One region of the Paenibacillus sp. JT22N12 genome, then DNA from elsewhere that is predicted to be linked to it. Evidence: predicted binding sites of a transcription regulator. Region 1 holds the regulator's gene; the other holds the start of a gene.

The links. The regulator NrdR, encoded in region 1, represses ribonucleotide reductase genes. The targets are predictions, from matches to a motif close to AACACNATATATNGTGTT.
Region 2: the regulator NrdR is predicted to act here: its motif matches at 3,331-3,348, upstream of nrdI (class Ib ribonucleoside-diphosphate reductase assembly flavoprotein NrdI).

The regions. Positions count from the first base shown of each region.
Region 1 covers NZ_JBWDNU010000014.1:29,378-36,377, forward strand. The annotation lists gene mutM (DNA-formamidopyrimidine glycosylase) at 1-830, shown strand, start outside; gene ytaF (sporulation membrane protein YtaF) at 967-1,659, shown strand; gene coaE (dephospho-CoA kinase) at 1,683-2,279, shown strand; gene AC0YOA_RS31770 (lytic transglycosylase domain-containing protein) at 2,279-2,857, shown strand; gene AC0YOA_RS31775 (alpha/beta-type small acid-soluble spore protein) at 2,925-3,143, opposite strand; gene nrdR (transcriptional regulator NrdR) at 3,252-3,722, shown strand; tRNA gene AC0YOA_RS31785 (tRNA-Ala) at 3,771-3,843, shown strand; partial or broken gene AC0YOA_RS31790 (sugar ABC transporter permease) at 5,421-5,789, shown strand; gene AC0YOA_RS31795 (hypothetical protein) at 5,940-6,323, shown strand; gene AC0YOA_RS31800 (endo-1,4-beta-xylanase) at 6,460-7,000, shown strand, end outside.
Region 2 covers NZ_JBWDNU010000009.1:269,660-276,659, reverse strand. The annotation lists gene AC0YOA_RS27620 (carbohydrate ABC transporter permease) at 1-359, shown strand, start outside; gene AC0YOA_RS27615 (carbohydrate ABC transporter permease) at 362-1,234, shown strand; gene AC0YOA_RS27610 (ABC transporter substrate-binding protein) at 1,552-3,033, shown strand; gene nrdI (class Ib ribonucleoside-diphosphate reductase assembly flavoprotein NrdI) at 3,430-3,789, shown strand; gene nrdE (class 1b ribonucleoside-diphosphate reductase subunit alpha) at 3,776-5,860, shown strand; gene nrdF (class 1b ribonucleoside-diphosphate reductase subunit beta) at 6,021-7,000, shown strand, end outside.

The DNA.
Region 1 (7,000 bases):
GGACACTGAACCAGCTTGTGGCGGGAAAGCGGATAGAGCGGGTGACTGTTTCGCTGCCGCGGATTATACAGCGGCCCAAAGCGCCGGATGAATTTGCAGCCCTGCTTGTTGGCCGGACGATCCAGTCGGTCGAACGCAGAGGGAAATTTCTGCGGATTATGCTTGATGGCCTGGTGCTTGTTTCCCATCTGCGTATGGAAGGGCGCTATGGTGTCTATGATCGTAAGGAGCCATCCGAGCCGCATACGCATGTGGTCTTTCATTTTAGCGACGATACGGAGCTGCGTTATAAGGATGTCCGCCAGTTCGGTACGATGCATCTGTTTGATTGGGGCGAGGAGCTCACGCTGCCGCCGCTTAACAAACTCGGCATGGAGCCGCTTGATGATGCTTTTACGCTGCAGGCTTTCAAGAAGAAACTGGCTAAACGGACGACCAAAATAAAGCCGCTGCTGCTGAACCAGGAATATGTCGTGGGGCTTGGCAATATATATGTAGATGAGGCGCTGTTCACGGCGGGTATTCATCCCGAGCGGACAGCGGATTCCATCAAACCTGCTGAATGGGCGCGCTTGCATCAAGCGATCATCGCCACCTTGGGGCGGGCTGTCGAAGCGGGCGGCTCCTCCATCAAGTCTTATGTGAACGGACAAGGCGAGATGGGAATGTTTCAGCATGAGCTGCTCGTATACGGCCGGAAGAATGAACCCTGCAGCCGCTGCGGACAGTTTATCGAGAAGCTTGTGGTAGGGGGCAGAGGCACCCATATCTGTACGAGCTGCCAGCCTGTACCCAGGCTGTCCAAAGCGGGCAAGCTTTCGCGCAAATAAGGCACGACTGGGGAGAAACCGCATATGATGTACCGTTCATGTTAATGGGCGAATGCACAGCTTACCTGCTTCCAAGCCGATGGTTTGGCGGTCAGGGGCAAGCTTAAAGCAGTCGCCGTTATGGGAGGGACATCGGTTGCTGGCACATGTCGTTTCATTATTGCTGCTTGCTTTTGCCGTCAGTCTGGACGGTTTCGGCGTTGGTGTAACGTACGGATTACGACGGATTCGGATACCGGTCGTATCCATTGTCATCATTTCTCTCTGTTCGGGTTTTGTTGTCTGGCTGTCCATGCAGATCGGCTCCATGCTGACCGGCCATCTGTCGCCGCTGACGGCCAAGTGGATCGGCGCAAGTTTGTTGATGGTCATCGGCTGCTGGGCTCTGTTTCAATTATGGAGAAGACGCAAGGAAGCCAAGGAAAGCGTTCCGGAAGAGCCTGAACCACCCAATTCGGCAGCGGAAATGAATGGACTTACGCCGGCTGTGCCTGTGCTGCTGCTGGAATGGAAGCGCCTGGGGATCGTGATTCAAATTTTGCGGACGCCGCAAATTGCGGATGTGGACCGCTCCGGTATTATTTCGGCGTCAGAGGCTGTGCTGCTCGGCTTCGCCCTCTCGATCGACAGCTTCGGAGCGGGACTTGGCGCAGCCATGGTCGGCTTGTCGCCGTTGTTGACGGCATTTATCATTTCAACCACCAGCGGACTGTTCCTGCTTGCCGGGATGCGGCTGGGGTTTCGTTTTGCAGCTTGGCGGGGAATGCGCGCACTATCGGTATTACCGGGGATTATGCTGATTATGATGGGGATTTTGCGGTTGTTATAAAAGGGGCATTATGAGGTGAAGGTATGATAGTTGGATTAACAGGCGGTATCGCTTGCGGCAAAAGCACGGTATCCGCCATGCTGTCCGCACGGGGAGCGAAAATTGTCGATGCCGACCAGGTTGCCCGGGAAGTTGTGCTTCCCGGCGAGCCCGCGCTGGCGCAAATTACGGCTGTATTCGGGCAGGCCGTATTGAATGCGGATGGAACGATGAACAGGGGAGAGCTTGGGAAGATCGTCTTCGGCAATCGAGAGAAGCTGGACGAGCTTGAGGGTATTCTGCATCCGGCGATCCGGGCGACCATGTGGTCGCGAATGAATGCCTTTGAGCTGGAGAACCCAGGCGGACTGATTGTAGCCGATATTCCGCTTTTGTATGAGACGGGACAAGCTTCCCTGTACAGGGGAATCATTGTCGTATATATACCGCGCCGCCTGCAGATGGAGAGGCTGATGGCACGCAACTCCATGACAGCTGAGCAAGCGGAGCAGCGCATTGGGCTGCAGATGGATATAGAAGAGAAGAGGAAGCTTGCGGATTTCGTAATAGACAATAGCGGTTCTCTTGAAAACACAGAGGCGCAAATTGAACAATTTTGGCGTGAGCAAGGACTTTCGTGATGGTGAGGAAGATATTTAGAAAACGTGTACTGCTGCTTCTGATTATTGCGGTGCTGGTACTGCTGTATCTGAAATCCGACTGGATGAACCGCTGGATGTATCCGATCCATTACCAATCCGACATTAAGATCAGTTCTGTCAACTATGGGCTGGACCCGCATCTGGTGGCTGCTATTATAAGGGTGGAGACGAATTTCAGCAATAATAAGGTATCGAAGAAAGGTGCCATAGGTATGATGCAGCTGATGCCGGATACGGCCAACTGGATTGTGGAAAAGGGGAAATTCTCCAATGTTACCCAAGATGCAATTGCCAGCCGCGCTGACATCAGCATTGAAATTGGCTCCTGGTATCTGAACTCGCTTCTGCAGCAGTTCAAGGGCAACACGTATGCCGTTGTTGCGGCTTACAATGCGGGACCGGGGACAGTAAACCGATGGATGTCGGAGGGAACATGGGATGGCAAGCTGGAGACGGTGGACAAGCTTCCATATGGGGAAACCCGCCACTATGTACAGCGCGTCATTTATTATTATAATAAATACAAGAAGCTTTACCCTGAATTTGCGGCAAAATAATAAGGAAGCCTTGGCAATCCGCCCCTGAGGGCGGCTGCCAAAGCTTCCATTATAAATCCTGTGAACCTTATTTAAACTGACCTGCGATGGATTGCTCGGCGATTTGTACCAGTTTACGAGTGATGTAACCCCCAAGGGAGCCAGCGTCACGCGTAGCCATGTTACCATAGTAACCGTCTTGTGGGATCGTAATACCCAGCTCTTGCGCGACTTCATATTTCATTTGGTCGAGCGCTGCATTGGCTTGTGGTACAACCAGTTGGTTGCTGCTGCGGTTTGAACTCATTGTCTTTCACCTCCTTGCGGTTGGTACAAGTATTATGTGCGATTGCACGAGTTTCATTACAGGAAACGTATGGAAATTCTTTTTCAAAGATGGGGGTCAACAAATCCGATGAAATGTCCGTATTGCGATTACGCGGGAACCAAAGTATTGGATTCCAGACCTGCGAACGACAACAAGTCGATCCGCCGCCGCCGCGAATGCGAGAAATGCACCCGAAGATTCACAACGTTCGAGATGATTGAAGAAACCCCGCTGATTGTCGTCAAAAAAGACGGCAGCCGAGAAGAGTTCAACCGCGACAAGATTTTGCGCGGTCTTATCCGGGCCTGCGAGAAGCGTCCCGTGCCGGTTGAGAAGCTTGAAGTGATTGTATCCGAGGCCGAGAAAGAGCTGCGTACGACAGCGCAGGCCGAAGTCCAAAGCCGCGAAATCGGCGAACTGGTGATGATGCAGCTGTATCCCGTGGACGAGGTAGCTTATGTGCGTTTCGCCTCGGTATATCGGCAGTTCAAAGATATCGACATGTTCATGAAGGAGCTAAACAGTTTGCTCTCCAATGGCAGCAAGAAAAACGATTGACAGGTACAACTTTCCTGTGCTATGATCTTACTTGTCGCCATGATTCACGGGGCCTTAGCTCAGCTGGGAGAGCGCATCGCTGGCAGCGATGAGGTCAGGGGTTCGATCCCCCTAGGCTCCATACAAAGAGAACGTCACCACATGAAGTGGTGGCGTTTTTTGTATGGATTGCCTAGGGGAGATGAACCCCTAATGGTTCGCCCGCGCGGACGGAGCGTATGCGGAGGAGCACGGCGTCTGAATCTACCGCTAGAAGTCCCCGAAGAATAAGCTTCGTCAGCCTATAATCAGGATTCATACATCCCTTGATCGGGATGCAGAGGCACGCTGCATCCCCCTAGGCTCCATACAAAAAGAACGTCACCACATAACGTGGTGGCGTTTTTTTGTATGGATTGCCTAGGGGGAAATGAACCCCAAATGGTTCGCCCGCACGGACGGAGCAAAAGCGGAGGAGTACGGCGTCTGAATCTACTTGCTAGAAGTCTCCTTCGAGATCACTTCGTCAGTCATATAATCAAAGATTCATACATCCCCCTAGGCTCCACCATAATTTTAAGCGCAAACGCGCACACTCTAATGAATGAGTGTGCGCGTTTTTTGCGTTTTCGGCAGGGAAAATACTTAATGAACCATGTGAACAAACGGATGGCGACGTTACAGGATCCACAAGGTACTGTGTTTTCTGTTTGGGTGCAAACTGGGGCTTTTACGGGGATAGGAAAGCAGGAAGGGGATGAAGTGAGGCTAGGAAATGATCCAAGTAAGTCAATTTTATCAGCAAGTGTTTGATTGGGAAATGAAGCGCATGAGTGATGGGAATCGGGCTAGAATTGAGATTGGAACAAAGGAGAGCAAATTGATGTCATCTTGGAGGAATGGGACAGAAAAAAACTAGCAAACGAGTGGATCATCGGATATAAAGTTGAAACATTAGAGAAGGAATTTGCCAAGGCAGTTAGTTTAGGTGCACAGGTTGCGGTAACCCGGCCAGGGCGTCAAGGAACAAGTAAAATTTCAGATCAAGTCCTACATCGATCAGCATTATAACGACCCAACCTGTCATTAAATCAAGTCAGCGATCTATTCGGTATAAGTCCTAAAGGTATAAGAAGCTTGCTTGTTTAAGGAAGAGCTCGGAGACAAGTTTATAGATTATCCTTCTTAAGATCCGTTCGAGCTTGCGAAGCGCATGGATGTGCCAGTTCAGTATATCGCCGAGCAGGTTGGTTATACGCACGTCATTTCATTTCATCGCGCCTTCAAGAAAATGTTCGATCTGCCGCCGGGATAATATCGGAACCTTTACGGGAGCTTGTAAGTCCCAGACGGCTCCATTTGCTGAATATTCTCTGCTTAACGCCTTAGAATCCGCTGAATGCTAAGGCTTTTTTGCGCTACAGGGAGCAAGTGTTAAGCCCAGGAAATATGTTAAGCCCAGGAAATATGTTAATTGACTCGAATAACCGCGAAAATATTTCATGTTAACCACCAGATTATTGTTAGTTTTTTTACTGGTCTGGTGATGTTAAGCTATCGGTGTCAGAGATCGCAGCCATCTAATTAAACAAACCAACGATTAGGAGGGATGCATTACAGCTCACGACGAAGACGACCCAGACGGTTCGCTTTAGGCGCGGCAACCGCTTCGGAACCGTAACGAACAACTGGTAATTGTACTTGCTCGTTCTGTTGCCGATGGTCTATTTCATTACTTTCAAATACGTTCCAATGCTTGGGGTCATTGTCGCATTCAAGGATTACAACGTTTTCAAAGGGGTATGGGAAAGCCCCTGGATCGGGTGGGATGCCTTTCGCGAAATATTTCGAATGGACGCTTTCCCTGATACGCTTCGAAATACTTTTGTATTGAATTTGCTCGATCTGATCGTCGGATTTCCGGTTCCTATCGTTTTGGCGCTGCTGTTGAACGAGCTTAGAGTCAAGTGGTTCAAGAAGACCGCCCAGACCATGATTTATTTGCCCCACTTCATCTCGTGGGTTGTGATCGGCGGTATGGCCATCCAGCTCCTGGCCACCAATACCGGAAGCGTAAACATCTTCCTTAATTCAACGAAGGATTAATCGATAAGGACTTCCCGCTCAGCATCGGCAAAGATACGAATCAGTTCCAGAAGAACATGGTGAACGGCCAGGTCGGCGCTGCTACGACAAACACGAATGAGCCGGTGTATATGGGCTATATCGCGGGAATTCATGAAGAACAATCGGAGCGGGAAATTAACTTTGATCGATCTATTCCAGGATGCCCGCGGCAAAACTCCAAAACCTGCGTACACACCAAATGAAATTTACATCATTGTGCCGAAAACGAGCCAGCGCGCGGAGGAAATCGTAAAATACTTGGATTGGATGGCCAATCCTGAAAATATCGTCAGACTGCTGAACGGTACCGATGGCCAGACGTTCCAATACGTAGATACGTTCCGAAGACGCTGGATAATGATGCGGCCAAGAATCTGCTGTTCAACTACTTTGACTATTGCATGTTTAAAATATGTCAGCAACGACGACAATGCGCTGAATATTGCGGCGAACGCTTCCGATCCGGTCTATAAATGTTTCACGATTGATGGTTAATTCATCAAAAAACCGCAAAATCTTCAACCAAAACAACATTTTTATCGGTGAAGTTGTAAAAAATTCCGAAATCTAAAATTGGGCGACTCTAAAACGAGATTTTAGAGGTCGCCTTAAGAAAAGGAGCAAAACTAAGATGAAAGGTGAAAAACTCTTAATCTCCCGCATCCTCTTAGTCATCATGCTGCTCTCCTTATTCGCGTTTGCTCCCGTACCGCCCGCTGCGGCCGAAGGCGAACTGACACTTGAACTGAACGACCTCATTGCACAAGCCGAAGCTTTAAAAGCCGGCAACGAGGAATTCCCGCTCCAGATTAGCCACACTGACGACGGATCCGATGTGAACAAAGCTTTCCCCTGGGTGTACGCCGACGAACTCGAAGATCTTGATAACGCGCTTGAGTTCGCGCGCAATGCGCTCACTCCCGCCGGCGAAGCCATAGCCAGCCTTGAAGACGCAATAGTGAATTTCACTGGAAAGATCAAAGCGGACGGTTCAGATCCCTATTTCCGTCTTGATCCGGGTCCTGGTAAAATACCTGTAGAAATTACTGCGCCCACCAATGTCTGGACCTCAAGAACCCCGCTTGACAACCGTGTCCCCGCCGACTTTGCTGGTGGCACATACAAAATGATTCCGTATCCTTTTGCAGATTCCGAAGGCAAAGCTGATGTGC
Region 2 (7,000 bases), on a different contig from region 1:
TGCTGATTTATCTGGCGGCGGTGCTCAGCATTCCGCGCGACTGGTACGAAGCGGCTGAAATTGACGGCGCCGGGGTATGGAACCGGATTCGCTATATTACGCTGCCCTCCATCCGCAACCTGATCGTCCTGATGCTGATTCTGCAGCTGATCGCGACCTCGCAGGGGCTGCAATCCCAGCTTGCCATGCTGGACGGCGGACCTAACAACGCAACGCTCACCTATGCGCTGCTTATTGTAAAGTATGCCACAACCAGGCTGGATTACGGGGTGGCTGCCGCATTGGGCGTGCTCATGTTCCTTGCTCTTAGCAGCCTTGCGGTCGTTCAATACCGATTTCAGCGCAGGGAGGGCAACTAGCCATGAAGAGCTATGACCGCGGCATTCTATCCGTCTATGACTTGAAGAAAACATCGAACAAAATCTACTACGGTCTTATGATTCTCGTCATTCTCATAATGGTGTTCAGTATGCTGTACCCGATCGCCGTGACTTTCTTTAATGCGCTCAAGAGCAATGAAGAGGTCTATGCCTTTCCCCCGCATTTCCTGCCTGAGAAGTACAGCTGGGGCAATTTCCAGAAAGCCTGGGATTTTATCGATCTGCCGATATTCCTGCGGAATACAATGGCGATTTTCGCCGGAAATATGATTGTTACCGTGCTGGTTCTCGGCTTGGCGTCATTCAGCCTGTCGAGGCTGAACGTGCCCTATCAGCGCGGGATTACATTTTTCTTCCTGATTACCTTGTTCATTCCGCCGACGACTTATATCATCCCGAATTTTCTGAATCTGAAGGATTTGGGGCTGATTAATACCTTCTTCGCTTTCTGGCTGCCAGCGGGGGCCAATGCCTTCTATCTGCTGCTGCTCAAGAGCTTCTTCGACAGCATCTCGATGGAAATGTTCGAAGCGGCAAGGATAGACGGCGCATCGGAGGTCAAATGCTTCCTGCGGATCGCGCTGCCGCTGTCGGTTCCGATCTTCTCGACGCTGGCGATCTTCGTGTTCTCCAATGCCTGGAACGACTGGTTCTGGCCTTCGCTTGTCATGCACAGCGATCAGACGCGCCCGCTGGCGACGGCCATATACAAATATGTCATTAATGCGAAGAGACTGGATTTGAATATCAAATTCGCGATACTGGCGATGATTATGCTGCCGCCGATGGTTGTATTTCTTACTTTCCAGCGTTTTATAATGCGCGGCCTGCAGCTGGGCGGCATCAAGGGATAGGATGGCGAGAGCGTAAAGCTGCACACGATGAGAATAGGAATACACATCGTCAGTATGAAGCCGCCTCCATTAAGATTAAGAGGTAAGAAGAAACTAACTTCGCCGTTCTTTGGCGGCAAAGTTAGTTTCTTCCCTCAAGCCTTATAGGAAATTATAGGCGTGAAGCTTATAAATTCTATAAGGTCAAGGTGAAACGGCTGACGCCGTCCTTATGAAGGCGGGGCTCGTTTCATTCCGGTGAAATAGAAGCAGAGTATAGGCCACGGTATACTTTCTTCTATTTCAAATAAAATTTATGCGGAAGAAGGGGAGCTTCAATGCGCAAGTTAAGTCTTATCCTTGTATGTATGATGGTTTTCAGTGCGCTGCTGGCTGCCTGCGGCGGCACGGACAACAGCAAGAACAACGACACGGCCGCCAATGCGCCGGCTAACACACCGGCTGAGGACCCGCCGGCAGCTGCCAATGACAACGGCGCAGCAGCCAATAATACGCCGCCGGCGGAAGAGGACATCTCGACGAAGAAAATCACGATCAGCGTCTACTACCCGCTGCCTGACCAGGTGGAGAACCGGAAGCTTGAAGACGACAAGATCAAGCGTTTCACCGAGAAATATCCGAATGTAACCGTTGAGAAAAGCGACTGGCATTACAGCACCGATGAGATCGGCATCAAAATGGCGGCCAACGAAGCGCCTACCTTCTTCAATACCTTCGCGACGGAAGCCAAATTCCTCGTCGAGCGCGGCTGGGCTGCTGATATTACGGAGCTGTGGAATAATTATGAATTCAAGGATCAAATCAATCCGATCCTGCAAAATCAATTCCTGATTGACGGCAAAGTGTACGGCGTTACTCAAAAAGGGTATGTGACCAGCACCGTTATTAACAAAAAGCTGCTGGATGACAAGGGCGTGGCCGTTCCTTCCTATGACTGGACATGGGACGATATGCTCAGCACGGCCAAGGCGGCATCCGATACGAAGAAAGGCATCTCCGGCATCGCGCCGATGGGCAAAGGCAATGAGGCCGGCTGGAACTGGACGAATTTCCTGTTCGAGGCGGGCGGCGAGATCCAAACGATTGCAGACGGCAAAGTAACAGCGGCGTTTAACTCCGAAGCGGGCTTAAAAGCGCTGGAGTTCTATAACAAGCTCCGCTGGGAAGCCAATGCCATTCCGCAGGACTGGGCACTGGGCTGGGGCGATGCTGTAGGGGCTTTTGCACAAGGGCGCACGGCAATGGTTATTGCAGGAGCAGAAGGACCGATTGAGCAGGCCTTGAATCAAGGGAACATGAAGCAGGAGGATGTGCTCACTTATCCGATGCCGGCAGCAGAAGCGGGCGGCAAGCATTACGGGATTCTGGGCGGTGACTATCTGGTCATCAACCCGAATGCGACCAAAGACGAGCAGGAGATGGCGTTCCGCTATATTACCTTTGATTATTTCTCCGATGATTGGCTCAAATCGGTTGAAACCGACATTCAAGCGCGTAAAACAGAAGGCAAGTTCTTCATACCGCCGCAAATGAACTATTTTGGCGCCGACTCGGACTATGGCAAGAAGGTGCAAGCAATTTTCGACAAACACGACAATGTGTACAAATATAATGAGGAGTCAAATAAATTGCTTGATGGTCTGCCGGAAGCGCAGTACAATACGCAGGAATATTACGGAACGATGACCAATGTCATTCAAGAGGTATTCTCCAAGAAGGGCACAGACTTGAAGGCGCAGCTCGATGCCGCCGCCAAGGATGCGCAGACCAAATATTTCTATAAAATCAAAGCGCAATAAACGCCATACACAGCCTCCAGATCCATTTCTCATGTGGGTTTGGAGGTTTTTAACTGGAACAGAGCTGGAAAAAGGACTCATGAACGGCAAACCGCCGACACAATTCTGAAGCTGCCGATTACGCAGGCTTGGCAGAGGCGGCAATGCTCATCATGAAGAAGCTGCCTGTCATGAAATAATTTTATTTAGTAGAAACGGAAAATCCCCTGCAGCCCCCTGAACGTAACGGTTCAGGGGTTTTTTGTCGTATGAAAGCCTGGATGAATCCATTGAATATTACCTGGAGACTCATTGACATACACAATATATTGATATATATTCAATCTTACCAACTATATATAGATGAAGTTGCTGAAAAGAAAAATTGGAAATTCCTCAGGTCAGGAGTTGGCGCATTTGTTGATTGCTTATGATTCACGCACGGGCAATGTCGGCAGATTCATAGACAAGTTAGCGATGAGGGCGGTACGAATCGAAGGAAGCTCAGCGATACGGGAGCCGTTCGTGCTCGTAACCTATACAACAGGATTTGGTCAGGTACCGGATAGGGTACTGGAATTTTTGAAAAATAATTACAGTTATCTGAAAGGTGTTTCTGCGAGCGGCAACCGGAATTGGGGAGAAGGATTCGCCAAAAGCGCAGACCGGATCGCCCAGTTATTCGCTGTCCCGGTCATCAGCAAATTTGAGCTGTCAGGTACGTCAACGGATGTTGAATATTTTCGGAGAGCGGTGAGCATGTTTGCGGTACATTGAACTGAATAATCAATTGATGCAAAGAAATGAAGACGGCTTTTTCAAGCTGGAGAAGGATCATGAGGCTGTTGCCGAGTTTATGGACGATGTTCACAGCAGGAGCGAGACGTTCTCCGGCACGAAGCAAAAAATCGATTATATGATCGCCAACGATTATTACGAGAATGTCTATGACCGCTACACCTTGGAAGAAATCGAATCTGTCTATGAGACAGCGCAGCAGTACGGCTTTGAATTTCAATCCTATATGGCGGCGTCCAAATTCTATACGGATTATGCGCTCAAGACCAATGATCAATCCAAATATCTGGAGCATTACCCGGACCGGGTCAGTATTACGGCGCTCCATCTTGCGCAGGGAAACGCGGAAGTCGCCAGAATGCTCACCCGCTCCATGATGGAGCAGCGCCTTCAACCGGCTACGCCAACTTTCCTTAATGCGGGCAAAAGCCGCCGGGGCGAGCTGGTGTCCTGCTTCCTAATGGAGGTTGACGATTCTCTTAATTCGATCAACTACGGCCTTGGAACCTGCATGCAGCTGTCCAAAATCGGCGGCGGCGTTGCGGTCAACTTGTCCAAGCTTCGGGGACGCGGGGAGTCAATCAAAGGGGTTGAAGGCGCCGCCAAAGGGATTATGCCGATTCTGAAGCTGATGGAGGATGCATTCTCCTATGCGGATCAGATGGGTCAGCGCAAGGGCTCGGGAGCGGCCTATTATAATATTTTCGGCTGGGATGTGCTGGAGTTTCTGGATTGCAAGAAAATCAACGCCGATGAGAAGAACCGGATCAAGACCCTTTCCATTGGGCTGATTGTACCGAACCGCTTCTACACGCTGGCTGAGCAGAACCAGCCTCTTCATGTGTTCGCGCCCCACACCGTCTATCAGGCCTATGGCCAGCATCTGGACGATATCGATCTGGATGAGATGTACGATCAGCTGCTTGCGGACGACCGTGTGAAGAAAAAAGTGGTCATGAGCGCGCGCGACATGCTTGTCAAAATTGCGACAATCCAGCTGGAATCCGGCTATCCGTATATAATGAACAAATCCAATGCCAACAAGAATCATGCGCTGAAGGATATCGGCACTGTGAAAATGTCCAACCTGTGCACGGAGATTTTTCAGCTCCAGGAGGTATCGGAGATCGGCGACTACGGCCAGCCGGATCTGATCCGCCGCGATATCTGCTGCAATCTGGCTTCCCTTAACATCGTCAATGTGATGGAGCAGAAGAAAATCAGGGAATCCGTGTATGAAGGCATGACCGCCCTGACAGCAGTCAGCGATATGTCGCGTGTACCCAATGCGCCCGGCGTTGCCAAAGCCAATAACGAGCTTCATGCCGTCGGGCTCGGAGCGATGAATCTTCACGGCTATCTGGCCAAGAACCGGATCGCATACGACAGCGGCGAGGCGAAGGATTTTGCCCGGACCTTCTTTATGATGCTGAACTATTATTCCATCGAGAAGAGCATGCAGATTGCGAGAGACACGGGGACGGTCTTCCAGGACTTTGAACGCTCGGAGTATGCCAAAGGCACTTATTTCGCCAAATATGAAGATACCGATTACAGTCCGGCGACGGAAAAGGTGAAAGGGCTGTTCGAGGGAGTGGCGATTCCAACGCCTGCAGATTGGAGCAGCCTCAGGCAGCTGGTGAAGCAGCACGGTTTATATCATGCCTACCGGCTGGCCATCGCGCCTACGCAGAGCATTTCCTACATCCAGAACGCCACTTCAAGCGTTATGCCGATCGTGGAGCAAATTGAAACGCGCACTTATGCGAACTCAACGACCTACTACCCGATGCCTTACATGGCGGCGGACAATTACTTTTACTATAAATCAGCCTATCAAATGGATCAGTTCAAGGTGATGGACCTTATTGCCGAAATCAGCGAGCATGTGGATCAAGGCATTTCAACCATTCTTCATGTCAACAGCGATGTGAGCACAAGAGAACTCGCCAGGTATTATTTGTACGCGGCCAAGAAGGGCTTGAAGTCGCTGTATTACACCCGGACGAACCATCTTTCCGTGGAGGAATGCATTAGCTGCGCGGTTTAAACGGGGAAATCAGGTTAAACAACTGCTTCCTCGACAAGTGACAAGCGGCAAACTCACTTGTAGCACCTACGAATATCAGAGGAGGCTTTCCTCATGCACGCCAGTTTTTTTGCCTCACTTCCGGTACCGCCTGAAATCATCATGGAAGGGAAATGAAGTTATGAATGTAAAATTAGCCGAGCAGCCGGTCAAGAAGCCGGCGGTAACCTTTAAGGCTGTGAACTGGAACCGGCCTGATGACGATTATACAAGCACGTTCTGGAACCAGAACATCATGCAGTTCTGGACGGATGAAGAGATTCCGCTTTCCGATGACAAAATGTCCTGGATGAGATTAAGCAGCCCGGAACGGGATTTATATATGAAGGTGCTTGGCGGTTTGACTTTGCTGGATACGATTCAGGGCGGAGTCGGCATGCCGAAGCTGCTGGAGCATATCGATGGCCTGCAGCGCAAGGCGGTGCTTGGCTTCATGGGGATGATGGAGCAGATTCACGCCAAATCGTACAGCAGTATTTTTACAACGCTGGCGACTACCGAGGAAATAGACAAGCTGTTCAAATGGGTAGAGCAAAATCCGCTGCTGCAGTCGAAAGCGGAATGGATCTCGGAATGCTACCAGAACATCGATTCGGCGAAAAGCTTGTATCTGGCGATGGCAGCCTCCGTGCTGCTGGAAAGTTATCTGTTCTACAGCGGCTTTTTCTACCCCTTATACCTTGCCGGACAAGGGAAAATGACCAGCAGCGGCGAGGTTATCGACCTCATTCTGCGCGATGAGAGCATTCACGGCCTCTATGTCGGGGTGCTGGCGCAGGAGGTGTTCCGCGAGCTGGATGCGGCTGAGCAGTCCGAAGTCACGGCAGAGCTCTATGATCTCTTAAACCGTCTGCACGCCAATGAGGAGGCTTATACCGACGAGCTGTACAGCGTGCTTGGCCTGCAGGAGGAAGTGAGGCGATTCGTGCGGTACAATGCGAATAAGGCGCTGATGAATTTGGCGCTGGAGCCGGTTTTTCCCGAAGAAGAGGTGAATCCGATCGTGTTCAATGGGATCAGCACCCGGACGAAGCAGCATGATTTCTTCTCGAAAAAAGGCAACGGCTATGTACGGACAGTCCATGTAGAGACATTAAAGGA